Regions from separate parts of the Synechococcus sp. RC10B2 genome, predicted to be linked through region 2. Evidence: riboswitches for the same ligand, from Rfam matches in the RefSeq annotation. Region 2 holds a riboswitch; each other region holds the start of a gene.
What was found. Region 2 has a riboswitch for cobalamin ahead of NW855_RS00450 (TonB-dependent receptor). Riboswitches for the same ligand answer to the same signal wherever they lie in the genome.

Region 1: it holds a riboswitch for cobalamin, as region 2 does, so the genes downstream of both, metE (5-methyltetrahydropteroyltriglutamate--homocysteine S-methyltransferase) here and NW855_RS00450 (TonB-dependent receptor) in region 2, are expected to answer to the same signal.
Region 3: it holds a riboswitch for cobalamin, as region 2 does, so the genes downstream of both, NW855_RS10355 (sirohydrochlorin chelatase) here and NW855_RS00450 (TonB-dependent receptor) in region 2, are expected to answer to the same signal.
Region 4: it holds a riboswitch for cobalamin, as region 2 does, so the genes downstream of both, NW855_RS06570 (prepilin-type N-terminal cleavage/methylation domain-containing protein) here and NW855_RS00450 (TonB-dependent receptor) in region 2, are expected to answer to the same signal.

What each region holds. Positions count from the first base shown of each region.
Region 1 is NZ_JANSHO010000079.1:17,521-22,350, reverse strand. Features, by position in the region: gene moaA (GTP 3',8-cyclase MoaA) at 1-751, shown strand, start outside; gene moaC (cyclic pyranopterin monophosphate synthase MoaC) at 756-1,850, shown strand; gene NW855_RS12600 (MoaD/ThiS family protein) at 1,789-2,088, shown strand; gene NW855_RS12595 (molybdopterin synthase catalytic subunit) at 2,089-2,574, shown strand; tRNA gene NW855_RS12590 (tRNA-Arg) at 2,608-2,682, shown strand; cobalamin riboswitch at 2,697-2,902, shown strand; gene metE (5-methyltetrahydropteroyltriglutamate--homocysteine S-methyltransferase) at 3,308-4,830, shown strand, end outside.
Region 2 is NZ_JANSHO010000005.1:15,271-20,100, forward strand. Features, by position in the region: gene NW855_RS00440 (pentapeptide repeat-containing protein) at 1-97, opposite strand, end outside; gene NW855_RS00445 (DUF1565 domain-containing protein) at 261-2,051, shown strand; cobalamin riboswitch at 2,143-2,284, shown strand; gene NW855_RS00450 (TonB-dependent receptor) at 2,324-4,267, shown strand; gene NW855_RS00455 (DUF1636 domain-containing protein) at 4,365-4,781, shown strand; gene NW855_RS00460 ((2Fe-2S) ferredoxin domain-containing protein) at 4,791-4,830, shown strand, end outside.
Region 3 is NZ_JANSHO010000070.1:14,678-19,507, forward strand. Features, by position in the region: gene NW855_RS10340 (DUF5340 domain-containing protein) at 1-158, shown strand, start outside; gene NW855_RS10345 (heavy-metal-associated domain-containing protein) at 218-412, shown strand; gene NW855_RS10350 (heavy metal translocating P-type ATPase) at 525-2,840, shown strand; cobalamin riboswitch at 2,969-3,105, shown strand; gene NW855_RS10355 (sirohydrochlorin chelatase) at 3,135-4,163, shown strand; gene NW855_RS10360 (hypothetical protein) at 4,275-4,830, shown strand, end outside.
Region 4 is NZ_JANSHO010000053.1:27,774-32,603, forward strand. Features, by position in the region: gene NW855_RS06555 (matrixin family metalloprotease) at 1-353, shown strand, start outside; gene NW855_RS06560 (DUF255 domain-containing protein) at 447-2,057, shown strand; gene NW855_RS06565 (hypothetical protein) at 2,054-2,719, shown strand; gene NW855_RS06570 (prepilin-type N-terminal cleavage/methylation domain-containing protein) at 2,728-3,480, opposite strand; cobalamin riboswitch at 3,613-3,794, opposite strand; gene prmC (peptide chain release factor N(5)-glutamine methyltransferase) at 3,810-4,751, shown strand; gene NW855_RS06580 (sigma-70 family RNA polymerase sigma factor) at 4,759-4,830, opposite strand, start outside.

The DNA.
Region 1 (4,830 bases), on a different contig from region 2:
TCGCATTACAGGTGGTGAGCCTCTGGTTCGGCAAGACTTTGATGAAGTCATTCAGGAACTTGCCAAGCTGAAGATCCCGTCCCTCAGCCTAACAACCAATGGCCTGCTGCTCCACCGCTACTGGGACGTTCTCAAGGCTGCCAATGTTCTCAACCTTAATGTCAGCCTCGATAGCCTACAGCCCTCCACCCAAGCTGCAATTGCCCGTCGCGACTGCCTGGCGGATATTCTCCGTAATATCCAGGAGGGTATTGCCCGGGGATTTAGCCTCAAAGTCAATACGGTTGTAATGCGGGGGATCAACGATTGCGAGCTATTTGATTTCGTTGAGTTTGCCCGCAAGACAGGCGTGACAGTTCGCTTTCTGGAGCTGATGCGGGTCGGCTATGCCAACTCTCTCTATGAAGAACACTACGTTTCAGCACAAGAGTGCATTGCCCGTCTGCAAGAACGCTATACTCTAACCCCCCTTCCAGCGGCACCTGATTCGACAGCGTTTTACTTTACAATCGACGAGAATGTTAAAGTTGGATTTATTGCCTCTGAGTCTCAGCCCTTCTGCAGCAGCTGTTCCCGGTGGCGCTTGACAGCTGATGGTCGTCTCTTTGCCTGCCTATTTAGTGAGGAGGGTCTCTCGGTTCGAGACAAAACACCAGGCCAACGTCAGCAAATTTACCAGCAGCTTTTGGGGATGAAACCACTGCGCCGGGTTGAGCAGGTCTCACACCCAATGTACGGCTTAGGGGGCTAGCTCTATGGACAAAGCTGATCGTACATGGGCCCATCTTAATGCTCAAGGCCATCCGCATATGGTAGATATTAGCCACAAATCGGTGTCTTTGCGAACGGCCACAGCACGGGCAAGAGTTCAACTGCCACCTGCTCTCAGATCCTATGTTGTTGGCCAAGATATCCACCTGAAAAAAGGACCGGTATTTCAGACAGCAACCATTGCCGGTACAATGGCTGTTAAAAGAACTGACCAACTGATCCCCTTTTGTCATCAGATCCCTGTTGAAGACTGCACCTTTGATATCACAATTGATGATCACTTGCTTGTAACCATCCACTGCACTGTCAAGACCAGCGCTAAGACAGGGGTTGAAATGGAAGCTCTCTGTGGTGCGGCAACAGCAGCGCTGACAATCTATGACATGTGCAAGTCGGTGTCGCCCCATATCTGCATCCAGGAGACCCGCCTAGTAACTAAGTCCGGCGGCAAAAACGCCCTCCTGGAACGTCCCCTCTATGGCTTGGTGCTCACAGGGGGACGTAGCAAGCGCATGGGTCGCGATAAAGCGCTGCTGAACCCTTTTGGCAAACCCCACGCCGCCTATCTCTATGAACTGCTGCAGCCCTACTGCCAGCAGGTTTACTTGTCAGCGCGTGCCGGTCAGTGGTCGGGCACAGCTCTAGAGCTCTTGCCCACACTACCAGATCTAGTAGAAAGCGTTGGCCCGATCAGTGGCCTATTGACTGCCTTGAATACTCATCCTGAAGCTAACTGGTTGGTTGTTGCCTGTGATCTACTGAACCTTCGGTCAGAAACAATCCAAAAGCTGCTGGATCACTACCAAGCCGAAACAATCGCGACTTGCTATGTTAACCCCGAGCGCGGCTTCCCGGAAGCTCTTTGCGCCATCTATACTCCTCAAGCTGCAGCGGTACTAGAAAGGGCTTACGCGGAAGGGGTGTACTGCCCTGTGGAAATCCTCAGCAGGCAGCCCTGCACCCTAGTTACCCCCAACCATGAGGTCGAGCTCATGAACGTCAATACCGCCGAGGAGTATGCCACTTTCCAATCAGTTTGGGGTAGTTGCAGCCATGGTAACTCAATCTGTCCTAAGTAAGACCGTAACAATTCAATATGTAGCAGTGCTGCGGGAACAGGCTCAGCGGAGCAGCGAAGTGCTGCAAACCAGTGCAGCAAACTACCTAGAGCTCTATCAGCAGCTGCAAGCAAAGTATGGATTTTCGCTAGCAGCGGAGGACGTTAAGGTTGCTGTCAATCATGAGTTCTGTGACTTGACTAGGCCGATAGATGAAGGTGCCTTGGCAGTTTTCATTCCACCAGTTTGTGGGGGCTAAATGCTGCGTTTTCTAATTGTGGATAGCACCATCCAGCCAGCTGAACTCAGTCGTTTGCTCGTCAATAACACAGCGGGTGCCTTAGTAACCTTCGAGGGCTGGGTACGCAACCACAGCCAGGGCAAACCTGTTCTCAGCTTGGAGTACGAAGTCTACGAGATCCTTGCCCAGAAGGAGGGCGAGAAGATCCTCCGAGAAGCCCACGCCAAGTTTGGCCTCTGCGGTGCTGTTGCCTGTCACCGCCAGGGTCATCTTGCAATTGGTGATATTGCGGTTTGGGTTGGTGCTACAGCTGAACATCGCGGCGCCGCTTTTGCTGGAGCACGTTACATCATTGATGCAATCAAGGAGCGCTTGCCCATTTGGAAAAAAGAGTACTACTGGGGTGAGCCGCCGCGTTGGGTTTTGTGTCAGAAAGCAAAGCCTTTGTTCCAGCAATTCCATAAGAACGCTATTGCTCGGCAGCCTTGCGGCGATACCCCCTAGCCTCTCTGCTAGTATCAGTGAGGTACCTGACCTGGGGCTGTAGCTCAGCCTGGATAGAGCAAGCGCCTCCTAAGCGCTAGGTCGGCGGTTCAAATCCGCCCAGTCCCGCTAAAACCAGTGATAGGATAAAGTCTACTGTCGGTTCTGACGGGGATCAGCCGTCAGAGGCAACGGGGAAAGTGCAGTGAGAATCTGCCGCTGTCCCGCAGCTGTGAGCCGGTTTTGGACTTGGGATCCCTAGTTCGTTGTTGCAAGAGGCCTTGAGACGCAAGCCAGCCCCTCCAAAACTGAGCAAGTCAGAATGCCCGCCGGCGGTTTTTCCACAGTTCACCATATCTGCGAGGTACAGATATGCTCCCCATTTTGACGTTAGCCCGTTCCCGTCTCGAAGTTTTTTCATCGGCCTGCTTACGGATTTTCGACGCTCTCGGATCGTAGGCACTCAGTCAAAAGCGCGGACAAGAGAGCTGAGCAGTTAGCTCAGGGGCAGCTAGGAGGACGGTTGCTCGCTTTGGTTGCACAAAAGAGTCCTCTGGGCATCCCCCTGTGCAGAGTGGGCAAGCCGCCAGGGTGAAGGAACGCCTTGACAGCTCCGGCAGGTTTCCTGGCCTAGGGAAAACCTTCTGCCGGGATGCCACCGATAGGCATGTCGGCGGCCATCTCTTGCTGCCTAGGTTGGATGACAACTGGCGGCAACCTCAATTACCGAATTCGATTCAGGACAAGGTACCTTATGGCCATTGAAACTCAAACCCTAGGCTATGCCCGCATGGGCAAGCGCCGCGAGCTGAAGAAAGCCCTGGAGGCCTTTTGGGGCGGCACCCTGGAGGCGGAAGCCTTGTTGGCGACGCTGCAGGATCTGGAGAGTCAGGCCTGGCGAACCCAGCGACAGGCCAACCTCGACCACATTGCCGTAGGAGATCAAACCCTCTACGACCACGTTTTGGACTGGGCCACCTGGCTGGGGCTGATTCCCTCCCGGTTTCAGAGCTTATCAGGCCTGGAGCGCTACTTTGCCATGGCGCGGGGGCAGGAGGGGCTGCCGGCCTTGGAAATGACCAAGTGGTTTGACACCAACTACCACTACTTGGTGCCGGAAATTGAGGCCGACGCGATCCCTCAGGCCCATTTCGACGACTTCCTGGCCACGGTGCGACGGGCGCAAGGGATCCTAGGAAACCGCACCAGCCCCGTCCTCCTCAGTCCGGTTACCCTTCTTGCTCTAAGCCAGCGCTCTGGCGAGTTGCGGGGGGATCTGGAGAAGCTGCTTCCTCTCTACAGAGAACTCTTGCAGGAGCTGCAGCGCCTGGGGATCCGGGAAGTGCAAGTCCATGAGCCCATCTTGGTGACCAGCGAAGGCAAAAGTCTTCAGGAAGCGGTGGAGCAGACCTACCGCTGGCTTGCAAGCGTGGGGATCCCTCTCCACCTGGTTACCTACTTTGACGACTTGGGGGAGACTTACCCCTGGGCGGTGGAGCTTCCGGTAGCTGGCCTCAGCCTCGACTTCACCCGCGGCCACAACCTGGAACTGGTCAGAGCCCACGGCTTCCCCGCCGACAAGATCCTGGGGGCGGGGGTAGTGGACGGGCGCAACGTCTGGCAGATCCAGCCCAAAGCCGTTCTGGCCACTCTGCAAGAGCTGCAAGCCCTAGCCCCCAACCTGCGGGTGCAGCCTTCTTGCTCGCTCCAATTTGTGCCCCACGACGCTGCTCTGGAAACCCACCTGCCAGAGCCTTTGCGCAATGTTCTCAGCTTTGCCGAGCAGAAGCTGGCCGAGGTGGTTCTGCTGGCCCGCACCCTCAACGGCGAAGACACCGCCGCCCAGCAGCAGGAGCTGGAGCAGCAGTGGCAGGCCTTCCAGGACTTCAATCCCCCCAACTCTACAGTGCGCCAGGCCTTGGCCAACCTGACGGCGCAGGACTTCCAGCGCTCCCTTCCCTACGAGCAGCGTATAGGCCGGCAGGTCAAGCTGCCACCGCTGCCGACCACCACCATCGGCTCTTTTCCCCAAACCCCCGAAGTCCGGCAGTGGCGGGTCAAGTACAAAAAGGGCGAGATCTCCCAGGCCGAATACGAAGCTGCCATCGACGCCGAAATTGCCAAGTGCATCCGCATCCAAGAAGAAATTGGCCTGGATGTGCTGGTGCATGGTGAGTTCGAGCGCACCGACATGGTGGAATACTTCGCCCAACAACTGCAGGGCTTTGCCTTTACCGAGCACGGCTGGGTGCAGAGCTATGGCAGCCGCTGCGTGCG
Region 2 (4,830 bases):
CCAACAACAGCAGGTTGAGCAGGGGGCGCCCAGACGAGAGGGAAGCCAGCGGCAACTCTTGGGAGGAGCCTTCGCGGGCAAGGGCTTCGTCGGTCATGGCAAGGGTATACTCTAGGGGTAGCGTTGGATCTACAAAAAGAAGCCTGCGTCAGTCCGTATTTGGAGTTGGGGAAGAGGGCAGGATCCTGCCTGTCAGGTTTGGTAGGATAGCCTCGACCCTCCTTCCTTGTCTGGCCCAGCCTGGTGTGGGGATGACTCCTATGATCTCTTCCTTATCGTTCATCCGTCTGCAGAAATCCGGCGAACACCAATTTACAGCAGTCCTGCCTGACTTGCGGTTGCAGCGTCACGGCTCCGCGACGCTGACGCGACTGGCCACCTCTTTGCTGTTGAGCACCAGCTTACTGCTGGCGGCAGGAAGGGATCCCAGTTGGGCGCAAACTTCCCTGGACACCGGCCTTTTGGAGAAGCAGGCCCTGCCCCAAGCGCCGCCGCTGCCGGACGACCGCCCCGCCATTTTTGTGGATGCCGCCAATGGCAGCGATACCCAAGGGGATGGATCCCGCAACAACCCCTTCAAGACCATCACCCATGCCATCAGCCGGGCGCCAGCCGGCAGCATCATCCAGCTTCTGCCGGGGGTGTACAGCGCAGAAAGCGGCGAAGTCTTCCCCATCCGCCTCAAGGCCGGCCTTATCTTGCGCGGGGACGAGTCCACCTTGGGAGAGGGCTACCTGATCGATGGCGGCGGCACCTACATGAGCCCGACCTTGGCCCGGCAAAACGTTGCCCTGCTGGCAGAGACCGGCTCAGAGGTGCGGGGGGTTACCCTGCGCAACCAGGGTCGGCGCGGCTACGCCCTCTGGGTAGAATCGGCTTCCCCACGCATTCTCAACAACAGCTTTGTGGGCAGCATCCACGACGGCATTTTCATCGCCGGCGCCTCCAACCCCTGGATAGAAGGCAACCGCTTCTACAAAAACGGGGCCAACGGCATCTCCGTCTTGGGCACCTCCCAGCCCACCATTGTCAACAACCTCTTCCAAGAGACCGGCTTTGGCCTCACCATCGACCAGCGCTCGGCGCCGATTGTGCGCAACAACCGCATCCTGCAAAACCGCACCGGCATTGTGGTCGGCGGCAGCGCCCGTCCCATCCTGCGCAACAATCTCATTGCCCGCAACCTGGAGACTGGCCTGACAGCTATCACCACCGCCCAGCCAGATTTGGGCACGGCTTCGGATCCGGGCAACAACATTTTTGAGGGCAACGGCCAGTACGACATCCTCAACGCCACCCGCAGTCTGCGCCTCAACGCCAACGGCAACCAACTGGCAGGCAAAACCAAAGGGGAACTGGATCTGGCCGGCCAGACCACGGTGGCTGCGCTGCCCAGCAACGCCCCGCCACCCATTGCGGCAGGCGGCTTGACGCTGCCCACAACTCCGCAGGCCGAGCCTCCGGCTCCCAGCAGGGATCCCCAGCCGGCGGCGGCCTCTCCCACCTTGCCGGTGGTGACGGTGCCCCAATCGACTGCCCCCGTTCCCCCTCCTGCAGCGGGATCGGGAGGGCGCATTTTGCCCAGTGCCCCCCCTCAGCCGGCAGGCGCTCAACCCCAGGAGTTTGTTGCCGTCCCCTTCACCCCCGATGGCTCCACCACGCCTGCCCAACCGGTTGAGCCTGCTCCTGCCACTCCCGTCCGCCAGCAATCTGTGGCTCCTCTCACGGATATTACTACCCTCCTGCCACCCCCGGCTCGCCGACAAGCGGGCAGCAGCCCAACAACCCCCCCTGTTCCCGTTGCCGCGGCTCCAGAACCGGCGGTAGCCCCAGCAGAGTCGGCCACCCGCTTTCGTGTGCTGGTGACCCCCAAGGGCAGCGACGATTTGCAGCGGCTGCGGCAGCTCGTCCCCGAAGCGGTGGAGACCGTGTTCAACGGCAGGAGGGTGCTGCAGGCCGGCCTCTACGACAGCCGCAGCCAGGCCCAGTCAGTCTTGGATCGGCTGTTGGACGCCGGCTTTGACGCGGTGGCGGAGATGATCTTCCGTTGACCTCACTGCCCAGGGATCCCCCCCGGCAGGATAGGAACTCCCCAGCAGGGAATGTATGATGCCTAGCACGGCTTTTTCCAGAGCAATGGGGAGGAAAGCCGTGCCGTCAGGTTGTCCTGGGGATCAGCCAGGGCAAGCAATGGGGAAAGTCCGGTGCAAATCCGGCGCTGTGCCGCAACTGTGATGGGCTGAGGCCCTCAGTCAGGATGCCCGCCTGCGGCTTTGGCTCAAAGCTTAGCCCTTCCGCGTCGCACGGAAGCAGGAGCAACCGGATGAAAGTAACTGTATGTCTCAGCCTTGGGCTGGGGATCTTGAGTTTGGGGATCCCGGCCTGGGGGCAGGCAATCTTGGATACCGGCCTCAGCGCCGAGATTTTGAATCAACCCGTCACCACCCCGTTTCGCCGTCCCGGCCTGCTGCGAGAGTCTTCCCGCCCAGTCTATGTCATCACCCGCCAGCAGATGCGCCAGCAAGGGGCAAGGACGGTGCAGGAAGCCCTGCGCTACTTGCCCGGGATCCTCAGCGATGGCACAGCGGGAACTCAGTTGGGAGCTCTTAGCTCTCAATTCATGCGAGGGGCGCGAACGGCGCAGGTATTGGTGCTCTTGGATGGCCGCCCTCTCAACGATCTGGGTTTTTTCGGGGGGTTTGACCTCTCGCAAATCACCACCGATGTCGTCGAGCGAATTGAAGTCTCCCCCGGCGGCGGCTCTACCCTGTACGGCTCAGACGCCGTTGGCGGCGTGATCAACATCGTCACGGTGGAGCCGCAGCCAGAAACGGAGACGGTGCTGGAAGCGGCGGTCGGCAGCTACGGTCTCAATGAGCAAGGGATCCAAAGTCGCGGCCAAGCCCAGGATCTGGGCTGGGTGCTCAGCTATCGCCGTCTGCAAAGTAACAACGACTTTCCCTTTGCCATTGAGCGGCTGGGCAAGTCAGGCAGGCGGGAAAACTCGGCGGTGGAGTACCACAACTTGCAGGCCAAGCTCACCTGGCAACTGGCCGAAGATCAAGTCCTAACAGCCAACGCCCTCTACCTCAACAAAGCCTTTCGCGTGCCCGGCAGTGTAGAGTTTCCCTCTCCCGACGCAGAGCAAAACACCAACGATCTGCTGCTGGATCTCAGTTGGCTGTGGACTCAGGAAACAGGATCCCTGCAGGCAAGAGTCTTTTTGGACGATCTCAACTACCGCTTCAGCGCTCCGCAAAGCCAGGGATCCCGCGACGTCATCTTGCGCAATGGCTGGGGATCCCAGCTTCAATATGCTTGGCAGGCCGGCGAAAACCTAGAGGGAGTTTTGGGGGCAGATTATCGCTCTATCTCAGCCCGCAATACGACTTTTTCTTTTGCCAGGGGTTCTGCCAATATCAACTACGACGATACGGTTAACCAGGGGGCCCTGTTTGCCCGCCTGGACTACAGCCCGGATCCCCAGTTCCACCTCGACCTGGGCATCCGTCAGGACTTCAGCAGTTTGGCCAACGGCTCGGCCACCTCGCCGGCTGTGGGGATCCGGTGGGCAGTTGCCGAGGGAACTACCTTGAGGGCCAGCTACGCCGGCAGCTTTCGCACCCCCTTGATCTCGGAATTGTTCTTTCGGCTGCGCGGCTTTTTTGAAGTGGATGGCAACCCCAATCTCCGCCCAGAGCGAGGGGAGAGCTTGGACATCGGCCTGGATCAAACCTTGGGAGATTTTGGCCTGCTGCGCTTAACTTTTGCCCACAACCGCATCCGCGATGGCATCACCTTTGTCAGCCTTGGGCCGCGCCGGGGAACCTATGAAAATATCGGGCTGGTCGAATATACCGGCCTGGAAGCGGCTTTAGATTTGCGTTTGGGGGAAAACTGGACGCTTTTTGCCAACTATACCCTCAATGATCCCATCATCCGCGCTGCCCTTAACCCGGCCACAGTTGGCAAAGAGCTAGCCTTTGTAGGAGCCGATAGCTTCAATCTAGGCCTAAGCTACCGCCACGAGCAGGGCTGGTACGGCTCGATTTTGGTCCATCACATTGGGAGCTTTTTTACCAACAATGCCAATACGGAATCCCTGCCAGGCTACACCACCGTGGCTCTGCGCGGCGGGATCCCGTTGGCTGAGGCCCTGAGCCTAGAGTTGGGGATCGACAACCTGCTGGATGAGCAGTATGAAGTTTTCCCCGGCTATCCCGGAGTTGGCCGCACGCTGAGGGTGAACTTGCGGGGGCAATTTTAGCGATATCCCAGGCTGTTTTTAACTCTCCGGCTGACCACTTTTAGCGAGAACTTTCCAAGTTGATTGTCTGCTTTACGGTTTAGTTTGGATGCAACTTATGGCGATCTCAACCAACTCTCTATCTCCTAACTTTTCTCCATCGACAACTTCGGCTCAAGCTGAGGCCGAACATTACCTCTGGATCTGCACCACCTGCGGATCTCGCTGGGTGAACGGCCAAAAAGAAGGGACTAGCAAAGGAGAAATGCTCCTGGCCGCCTTGCAATCGCAAGTGCTCAATTCCCAATTGCACCTGAAGCCAGTTGCCTGTATGAGCGGCTGCAGCCATGCCTGCGTGATTGCCCTAGCAGCCCCGGGGAAGATGACCTATGTCTTTGGCGATCTCGATCCAAAAGATGTAGAGCCAATCTTACAAACGGCGGAGCTGTATTTGACAAAGCCCGATGGGATCCTGCCCTGGGCAGAGCGCCCCATCAAAAAGGGGGTGATTGCCCGCATTCCGCCAATCCAATAGGAGCAACCTATGGCCGCTTTCAGTCCCTGGATCACGCCCTTAAACCAGA
Region 3 (4,830 bases), on a different contig from region 2:
AGGAACAGGATTTTGGCAACCGAGGCCGCACGCAAGAGCTGATCAACTCCCTGCGCAAAGCCCTCACCCAACAGGTGCAACTGGAGGAAGAGTGGCGACAGCGGGGCTATCAGGTGGACTACCGCTGGAATATGGACGAGCCTCAGCCTCCCTCTTGACCTTCCAGCCCACTGTAAGGTTTAGCATCCTTTCAGTGGCATTGGGGGGGTTTTCCAAGATGCAGGTTGTTTTGACGGTGCCCAAGCTGGCCTGTGGGGCCTGTATAGACACCATTGCGCAAGCGGTGCGGCAACTGGATCCCCAGGCGCAGGTGGAAGGGGATCCCAAAACCAAACAGGTGCGGATCACTTCTGAGCGGTCTGTGAGCGATTTGCGGCAGGCCCTCACCCAGGTGGGATATCCCCCGGCCTAGTCAATTTTGGGCCGGGAACGGTCGGGCGTCTGTTTTGAATTTCTGTACAGATGGCTGCCTTCGCCCTGCCCAGGGTGGAGAGTAGCTGTCGTTTCATCAACAAGGTGTTGCCATGTCTGCCCATAAAGGGTCATCGGGTGCACTATCGGCCTCTGCGCCTTCTCCTGAGGGCACTTGGCAGTTGGCCCTGCAAGGGATGAGCTGTGCCTCCTGCGCCCGCAGCATCGAACAGGCCCTCACTCAGGTGCAGGGGGTGTCCCACGGATCAGTGAATTTTGCCAGCGAGCAGGCCACCGTCAAAGGGGATCCCAGGCTGGTGGATCCGCAGGCGCTGATTCGGGCGGTGGAGCGGGCGGGGTATCGGGCGCGCCTTATCCAGGAGGATTGGCAGCTGGACGATCTGTCGGATCCAGAGCGGATCGCCCAACGGGCCGCAGAACGGGAACTGAAGCTCAAGGTGGCGATAGGGGTGGGCATCAGCACGGTGCTGGTGATCGGATCCCTGCCGATGATGCTGGGGATGGACATCCCGGGCTTTCCCATGTGGCTGCACAATCCTGGGTTGCAGTTGCTGCTGACGGCTCCGGTGCAGTTTTGGGTGGGCAAGCATTTTTATCGAGGCGCTTGGGCCGCTTGGCAACGGCGTTCAGCGGATATGAACACGCTGGTGGCCTTGGGGACGAGCGCGGCTTTCTTCTATTCCATTTTCCCAACGGTTTTCCCCGACTCTTTCCATCGGCAGGGACTGCATCCCGATGTGTATTACGAAGTGTCGGCGGTGGTCACCACCCTGATTCTGGTGGGCAAGTGGATGGAGCAACGGGCCAAAAGGCAAACCTCTGAGGCCATTCGCAAGCTGATCGGGCTGCAACCGAAAACGGCAAGGGTAATTCGCCATGGGGTGGAGCAGGATATTCCGATTCGGGAAGTGCAGGTGGGGGATCGGATCCGGGTGCGCCCCGGCGAGAAGGTGCCGGTGGATGGGGTAATCCTAGAGGGATCCTCCACCCTCGACGAGTCGATGGTGACCGGCGAGAGCCTGCCTGTTGTCAAATCGGCGGGGGATGAGGTGATTGGGGCAACGCTGAATCAGACGGGCAGCTTTGTGATGGAAGCGCGGCGGGTGGGCAAAGACACAGTTCTGGCCCAGATCGTGCGCTTGGTGCAGGAAGCTCAGGGATCCAAAGCTCCGATTCAACAGTTGGCGGATCGGGTCACCTCCTGGTTTGTGCCGGCGGTGATTGGGGTGGCAGTTCTAACTTTTGTGCTCTGGTGGGTGCTGGCCGATAACCCGACACTGGCCTTGGTGAACACAATTGGGGTGCTGATCATCGCCTGCCCTTGCGCGCTGGGGTTGGCGACCCCCACCTCGATCCTGGTGGCCGTGGGACGAGGGGCGGAATTGGGGATCCTGGTGAAAAGTGCCGACAGCCTGGAATTGGCCCACGACTTGCGCACGGTGGTCTTGGACAAAACCGGCACCCTGACCGAAGGTCGTCCCACTGTCACCGATATTTGGGCTAATGGCTCCTCTCCCCTGACGGTGTTGCGCCTGGCAGCGGCAGTGGAGCGGCACTCGGAACATCCTTTGGCCCAGGCGGTGGTGCAGAAAGCCGAAGCCGAAAAAATTGTGATCCCTCCTGCCTGGCACTTTCAGGCAAGGGTAGGCAGTGGGGCAGAAGCTTGGGTGGAAGATCAGTGGATTCGCATCGGTCGGCTGAGCTGGCTACAGGAGATGGGGATCCCCTGGGATCCCTCTTGGTCAGAGCGGGTTCAGAATTGGGAAAGCCAGGGCAAAACGGTGATCGGCGTAGCGCAATCCCAGAGTCTGGTGGGGCTGTTGGCCATTGCCGATCCGCTCAAACCCACCTCTCCTGAGGCAGTGCAACAGCTGCAACAGATGGGTCTAGAGGTGATCCTGCTAACCGGGGATAACCCCACTACGGCCCAAGCGGTTGCTCGGCAAGCAGGCATTCAGCGGGTAATTGCCCAAGTCCGTCCGGATCAGAAGGCAGCTTACATACGCAGCCTAAGACAACCGCGACGGCGGGTGGCGATGGTGGGAGATGGCATTAACGATGCTCCGGCTCTGGCAGAAGCTGATGTGGGGATCGCCATTGGTACAGGTACGGATGTGGCGATGGCCGCCAGCGATATTACCCTCATGTCGGGGGATCTGCGGGGAGTCGCCACAGCCATTCAACTCAGCCGGGCCACCCTCAACAACATCCGCCAGAACCTCTTCTTCGCCTTTATCTACAACACGCTCGGGATCCCGATTGCCGCCGGGGCGCTCTACCCCTTCACCGGTTGGCTGCTCAACCCCATGCTGGCGGGGGCAGCCATGGCCCTGAGTTCCGTTTCGGTGGTCGCCAATGCCCTGCGCCTGCGACACTTTCGAGCCCACAGACCGGCAGGCCGGCGTTAGGCCCTCTCCCAGGGGCAAGGGGGATTAGCGCGGCAACAGTTTTGCTGCCCTTTGAGCATGAGTCTGCCGTACCGCTCATGCCTCAGGGCTATCTTCTGGCAGACAAGGACATCCCCCCCAGGGGGCTTGGTGAACGACAAGCGGCAAGCTAACCTAAAAGGCTCAGGCAGACTGGGGAAAGTGCGGTGCAAGTCCGCCACTGTGACGCAACTGTGATGGGATCCCTCCCTCAGCCAGAACACCCACCTGCCGTTGTCCTGTACCCCTTGCGATTCACAAGGAACGGAGTTTTTTGTGTTGGATGTCCTCAGTTTTTCCCCTCCCCGTGCGGTTGGGCAGTTTTCTTCTCCTGCCTTGCCCCTGTTGCTCATCGGCCATGGATCCCGTGACCCTGAAGGGCAGCAAGCCTTTCTGGAGCTGGCCCAAGTTTATCAATCCCTCACCCCCCATCGGCCGGTGATCTCCTGCTTTTTGGAGCTAGCCCAGCCCAGTATTGCCCAGGGGGTGGAACAATGCTTGGCCCAAGGGTGGCAGGAGATCGTGGCCCTGCCGCTGCTGCTTTTTGGGGCGCGCCACAACAAGTTCGATGTGACGATGGAACTGGATCGCCTGCAGGCCCTCTATCCCCAGTTGCGCATTCATTACGGTGGGCCGTTGGGGATCCGCATCGAGATCCTGCAACTGCTGCGAGACCGATTGGCCGCTTTGATGGCCGCCCAACCGCAGCGGATCCCAGAAGCAGAAACCGTGCTCCTGTTTGTGGGTCGCGGCTCCAGCGATCCCGAGGCCAATGCCGAAGCCTGTAAACTGGCTCGGCTGCTTTGGGAAGGATCTGGGTTTGCCGCTGTGGAAACTTGCTTTATCGGCATTACCCATCCCCGCCTGCCCGTGGGATTGGAGCGGGCCCTCTCTTGGCAGCCGCGCCGGGTGGTTGTGCTGCCCTATTTTCTCTTTACAGGGGTGCTGGTGAAAAAAATCGAGGCGGCGGTGCAAGAACGGCGACGCCAATACCCCGAGATCGACTGGCTGATGCTGCCGGAATTGGGCCTTGTGGACGCGGTGCTGCACAGCCTGCAGCAACTGGAGCAGGAAGCTCTCCAGGGCCAAACCCTGATGAACTGCCACCTCTGCAAGTTTCGCCTGGCGGTGAGCGCAGAGCTGGGAGCGGGGCATACTCATCACCATGACCATGACTCCCATGGGCACGGATCCCATCACCATCACTCTCACCATCACCACAACCACGGCCATACCCCCGCAGCAGCAGCGGATCCCTGGGCCGAATTGCAGAGCTACCACCAGCGGGCTTGGCAAGTGCCCTAAGCGAGAAACAGAGGCTGCCGGCGGGATAAACTGAGATGCAGGCAGGCGATCTGTGAACCTGACCTCTGGTTCTCCTGCTCCGGTGGTTCTGCTAGCGAAAAAACAGAAACGATGATGTTCTCCCGCTCCTCTTGGGTCTCAGGTGCCGCTGCCGCGGGGAGCGGGATCTTTGTCTTCGCGTTGGTGGTGGGCCTGCTGGATCAGATCCTGCCGACCCTGCCCAAGGTTTCCCTGTCCTTGGCCGGGATCCCTGGGCTCCTGGCTGCAATTGGGGCCTCCTATGGGGCCTGGCGGGTGGTTCAGATGGGTCTGCAGTCGGGCTCCTGGACTGATTTTCGGGCCTCGCTGGTAGCGGCTCTGTCTCCCTTTGATCCCGCCGATTATGGCGGCAACCCTCGGCAACCCGAGGAGGATTCTCTCCCTTTGCAGTCGGTTGACGAGGATCCTCGAACCCAGATCCGCGATCGACAAATTCTTGATCAAGCTGAGCAGCAGACGGAAACTGAAACCGAAGTAAGCGAACACACTCAAGTAAGACTGCAGGGCGAGCAGCACCAGGATCAAGCTTCGCAGGCCAAGGCCCAACAGTTGCAGCCCCTACAAGAATTGTCATCACCTTCTTCCCCAAGCCCTGAGTCGGCAAAACCCACACCAGAGCCAGAGCTCA
Region 4 (4,830 bases), on a different contig from region 2:
TCAAACACAACACGCGCAACGGGCTGACGACCTATACCTACTATCCCAGCAGCGGGCGATTGATTAGCGCGAAGGTGGAAATCGGCGTGCAGGGCAACAATCCGATCGACATCCGCAGCGTCGCTGCGCACGAGTTCGGACACGCGATTGGCATCGGCGGACACAGCCAGAACCCCGACGATATGATGTACCCGAACTTCGTGTCGAATGTGCCCCTGCAAATCACGCCGAGCGACCTGAACACTGTGAAGACCGCGTACTGCAACTACTTTATCGGGCGCACGCGCGTTGCGCCGCCGCCTGTTGACGAACAGCCTGTGCAAGTCACCATTCGCTGTGGGCACGACCACTGACGGTATACTACGGCTGTGAGCGGGCTAACGCCTGAGTATCGCGCGACGGTAGAGCGGTACGCGCCGCGCTTCGCGGTTCTCAGCGGCGTGTGCATGCTGATGGTGCTGCTGGCGTGGCTGGGCATCAATCTGCGCGGGCTGGAGCGCGCGCAGCACCCGAACGCCCTCCAAAACTGCTCCGAAACCTACCTGCGCAGCGGGCAGTACCAACTGGTAAACTGGCTGCCGTGCAGCGAGGATGCCTTCCGACGCGCTCAGCAGCGCGACCGCTTGGTGCTGATGGAGCTGGGCGCGTACTGGTCAGGGCGATGCCAGCGGTTGGGCAGCGAGGCGTTCTCCGATTCGGGCGTGGCGGACTTGATTAACCGCGAGTTCGTCGCCGTCAAGATTGACGCGGACGCGATGCCCAAGCGGGCGCGATACTTGCGGCAGTTGGCGCAGCTGATGGGCGCGCCCGACCGCTATCCCATCGTCGCGTGGTTCACGCCCGACGGCAAGCCGATCCGCGCCGTTGCGCCCGACACCCGCGCCGAGCTGATGCGCCACTTGGAGGAGCTGAGCCAGATGTACCGCACGCGCCCTGCGCAGGTGCAGCAGATGGCGGAGCAGCTCGGTAAGGCATGGGACGCCCGCTGGGCGCGTTCGGCGCGCGCGGCGACCGTTTCGGACGCGACGGAAGCGTTCCTGACCGCGCTGCCCCAGCTGCCGACCGAGCCGACCGATACGCCGCCACAGTTCCACCTTGCCCACTTGGAGACGCTGCTGGCGCTGGCGGAGCGCGGCGACATCACAGCGCAGGAGACGCTGTTTGCCCGACTACGCGCCCTGCGCGACAGCCCCTACTGGGACGCCGAGCGCAAGACCGTCGCTGCGCTCCGCGACGGGATTGACCCTGAAGGCAAGCCGACGGGCGGGGCGCGTCTGATTGAGCATGCCCGCCTGCTAAGCCTCTATAGCCGCGCCGCGCGCCTTGACCCCGAACTTGGCAGCGTTGCGCACGAACTGGCGGACGGGCTGCGCACGCAGTTCTATCGCGAGCGACCTGCGGGCTTTGTTGCCGCGCTCGCCCCGCCGAAACTGCGCATCGCCATCGCGCAGGGCAAAGGGCTGCCCCAAACCGACCCGACGCTGTTCGCGGACGCGAACGCCTATGCCATCCTCGCGCTGGCCGACTACGCTGAGACCTTCGGGACGCTCGACCCGCAGGCGCACTGGGCGCGTCAGACCGCCCCGCGCGTGCTGGAGACGCTGCGCGCGATGCGCACCCTGCGCGGCGACCTGTACCGCAGCGCGACGCGCACAAACAGCGACTGGATGCCTGACCTCGCGCTGGTCGCCCGCGCCGCCGTCCGCGTGCATCGCCTGCAACCCAACCCGCGCGCGTTGCAACTCGCCGAGCAACTGCTGCAGCGCGTCTGGCGCGACTACGCCGACCCGACAGGCGGCTTCTACGACGCCTCGCAGAGCAAGCAGTGGGGCAACTTCAAGGTCGTGCCTGTGCGCGTCGGCAGCGACGACGCTGACCTGCCCGCCGACAACGCGCTGCTCGCGCTGGCGATGTACGAGTACGCCGAAGCCTCTGGCGATACGCGCTGGCGGGAACGCGCCCTGCAACTGCTGCAGACGCTCGGCGGCGACTACGACCCTGCACAACCGCTCGCCTACGCAGGGTACACTCAGGCACTGGCGCGAATCCAACCATGAGCCAAGTGTTGTTGGGACGCACGAATCGGTATGTGTTCCCCGTGTGGGCGCGGGGGCATCTCACGGGCGACGGCTCGGCGGAGGCGCGCGCCGAACGCTTGATGGACGCGCTGCTCGCCTCGCCGATTGAGACGCTCGACATCTCGCCTGCGCCCGCCCTATGGGGGCGGTTCCTGCGCGAGCGGGCGAATCGGCTCCAAATCGCTGTCGCGACGCCGACGAACCTGCTGCTGCACGCCCCCGACGCCCGCATCGCGGCGAACCTCCTGCAGTCGCACATCATCGAGACGCTCTGCGCCGTCGGACGCACGCACATCGACTACTACTTCCTAAGCCTGCACGAGACGCCAAACGAAATGCAACTGAGCGGTGCGCTGGAGGCGTTGGAACTGGCGCGTCAGGAGGGGCAAATCGGCGCAATCGGGCTGGCGGCGTATGGCGCGCCGTTGGCGATTCTCGCGCTCTGGCGCACCCGCGACGCCTTCGAGGTCGCCCTGCTGCCCGACGAGGCGGAACGGCTGCAGACGCTGCTGCCCGAAGCGCACGCTCGACGCGCAGGGGTCGTCGTGCTGAGTGAAGCCAATCGCCTGCCCGACAAGGGACAGGTCATGCTGAGCCCCATCGAGCAGGCGATTGCGCTGGCGTCCGCACTCCACAAGTAGACGCTGCCCTACTCCAAGTCCATCAGCTCGTCGGTCTGGGGGTTGCCGTCGCGATCGATGTTGCCCAGATTATAGCGACGGTGCGGTTCGTAGGTCGCCTCCGTGCGCAGGACGGGCTTGAACGCCTTCGCGTGTCCATCGCACCACAGCACATTCCCCATGCTGTTGTGCCGCCCGTGGAAGGTCGGATTGTTGTAGGAGGGCGGTTCGAGGAAGCCTGTGCCCTCGAAGGCGGGCGCGCCTGCGCCCCAAGTGCGCCACTGCGCCGAATCTGCCAGCCATGCGGTCTCGGCAGGGCTATTGATTTGCGCCAGCGCGACCGCTATCGGCGTGTAGGTCGGCGGCTGCATCGGGCTGAGGTACACATAGTTGTAGCCATAGCCCAGCAACCCGTACTGGTAGGCGCGACTCTCGCGGAACGAGGGACACGCCTGAATCTCCGCGTTGCGCATGTACGGATACAGGAAACTGCGCTGCGTGTCCAGTCGCTGGTTCTGGCGATCCACATAGCCCCACCAGTAGTGCGACCAGTCGTCGTAGGCGATGGGGAACAGCCGCTCGTCGTAGTCTTGGGCGTACATCAAGCCTGCGGTTCCGATTTGGCGCAGGTTGCTCAAACACGAGGTCTGACGCGCTTTTTCGCGCGCCTGAGCAAACACGGGGAACAAGATCGCCGCCAGAATGGCGATGATCGCAATCACGACCAGCAGTTCAATCAGCGTGAAGCCGCTGTTGCGGCGCGTTTGGTGTGTGTATCGCATCGGTTCATCCCTCCACATAGGCGTTGCGCTCTGTGGTCGGGACGAAGGCTTGCGTAGCAGCGCCCGCCGCTGGAGGCGTCCAGCCGCAGGCGAGTGCTTACGCGCGCTCTTTCGCCCAACCCGCGAGGCGAAACGAGCGAGACACGGCTGAACCGGTCTTCGGGCTTCTGGATCGTTCTACTGGCGACGCCTTCCCAGCCGAAGCCAGTGGCATATCGTCGCGTTCGTCCCCAGTCACCGCTGCGCGTCAGCGTCGGATTTGCACCGACTTCCCGTACATTCAGCCGCCGCGAACTCGTTTGCCGAAGCGGAGGTATTATACCGCGCCGATGACCGTTCGCGAGGCGATTGCACGGGTAGGGGCGCGGTTGCAGGCGGCGGGGCTATCCGAGCCGCTTCGGGAGGCGCAGGCGTTGATTGCAGCGTGCTTGGGCTGGGAGCGTGCGCGGCTAATCGCCCACCCCGACGCGCGTTTGTCGGCGCGGCAGGTGCAGCGACTGGAGTGTTGGGCGCGCCGTCGCGCCGCGCGCGAGCCGCTGGCGTACCTCACGCGCCGCGCGTGGTTCTACGGGCTGGAGCTTATCGTCGGGCGCGGCGCGCTCATCCCCCGACCCGAAACGGAACTGCTGGTGGAGGTGTTTCTGGGGTGGGCAGGTAGCCTACCCCCCTCCGTAAGGTTCCCCCCGCTTCGCGAGGGGAACCGACCCGACTCGGTTCCCCCTGCCCGCAGGGGGAACCTGAAGGGGGGGGTCTCTTGCTCACCAATCCTCGTAGATGCAGGCACAGGCACGGGCGCCGTTGCGCTGGCGTGCCTGACGCACGCCCCGCACTGGCGTGGGCTTGGGACTGACCGCAGTCGGCGTGCGCTGCGCTTGGCGCAGGCGAACCGCCGCGCGCTGGGGCTACAGTCGCGCCTGATGTTGGTGCAAGGCGACTGGCTGCGCGGGCTACGCACAGGCGCGGTGGACGCGGTGCTCAGCAACCCGCCGTATGTGCTGCCCGACGAGTGGGACGCGCTTCAGCCCGAAATCACGCGCTACGAGCCAAAAGGCGCGCTGCTGGTTCCTGCGGACGACCCGATGCGCCCGTATCGTCGGATTGCACAGGGCGCGCGTTGGGCGTTGCGTTCAGGCGGCTTGCTCGCGTTTGAGACCAGCCCGCGCCTTGCGCCGCTATTAGCCGAGCAGCTGCCTGTGTGGGGCTTCGCCCAGCCCCGCATTGAGCGCGACTACACAGGCGCGATGCGCGTCGTGTGGGCGGTTCGGGGATAGGCTCGGTTCAGCGACACTCGCGGCTGCGCCGACGCGCCTTGCGCTTGATGCGCGCCAGCGCGTTGTCCACCGCTTTCGG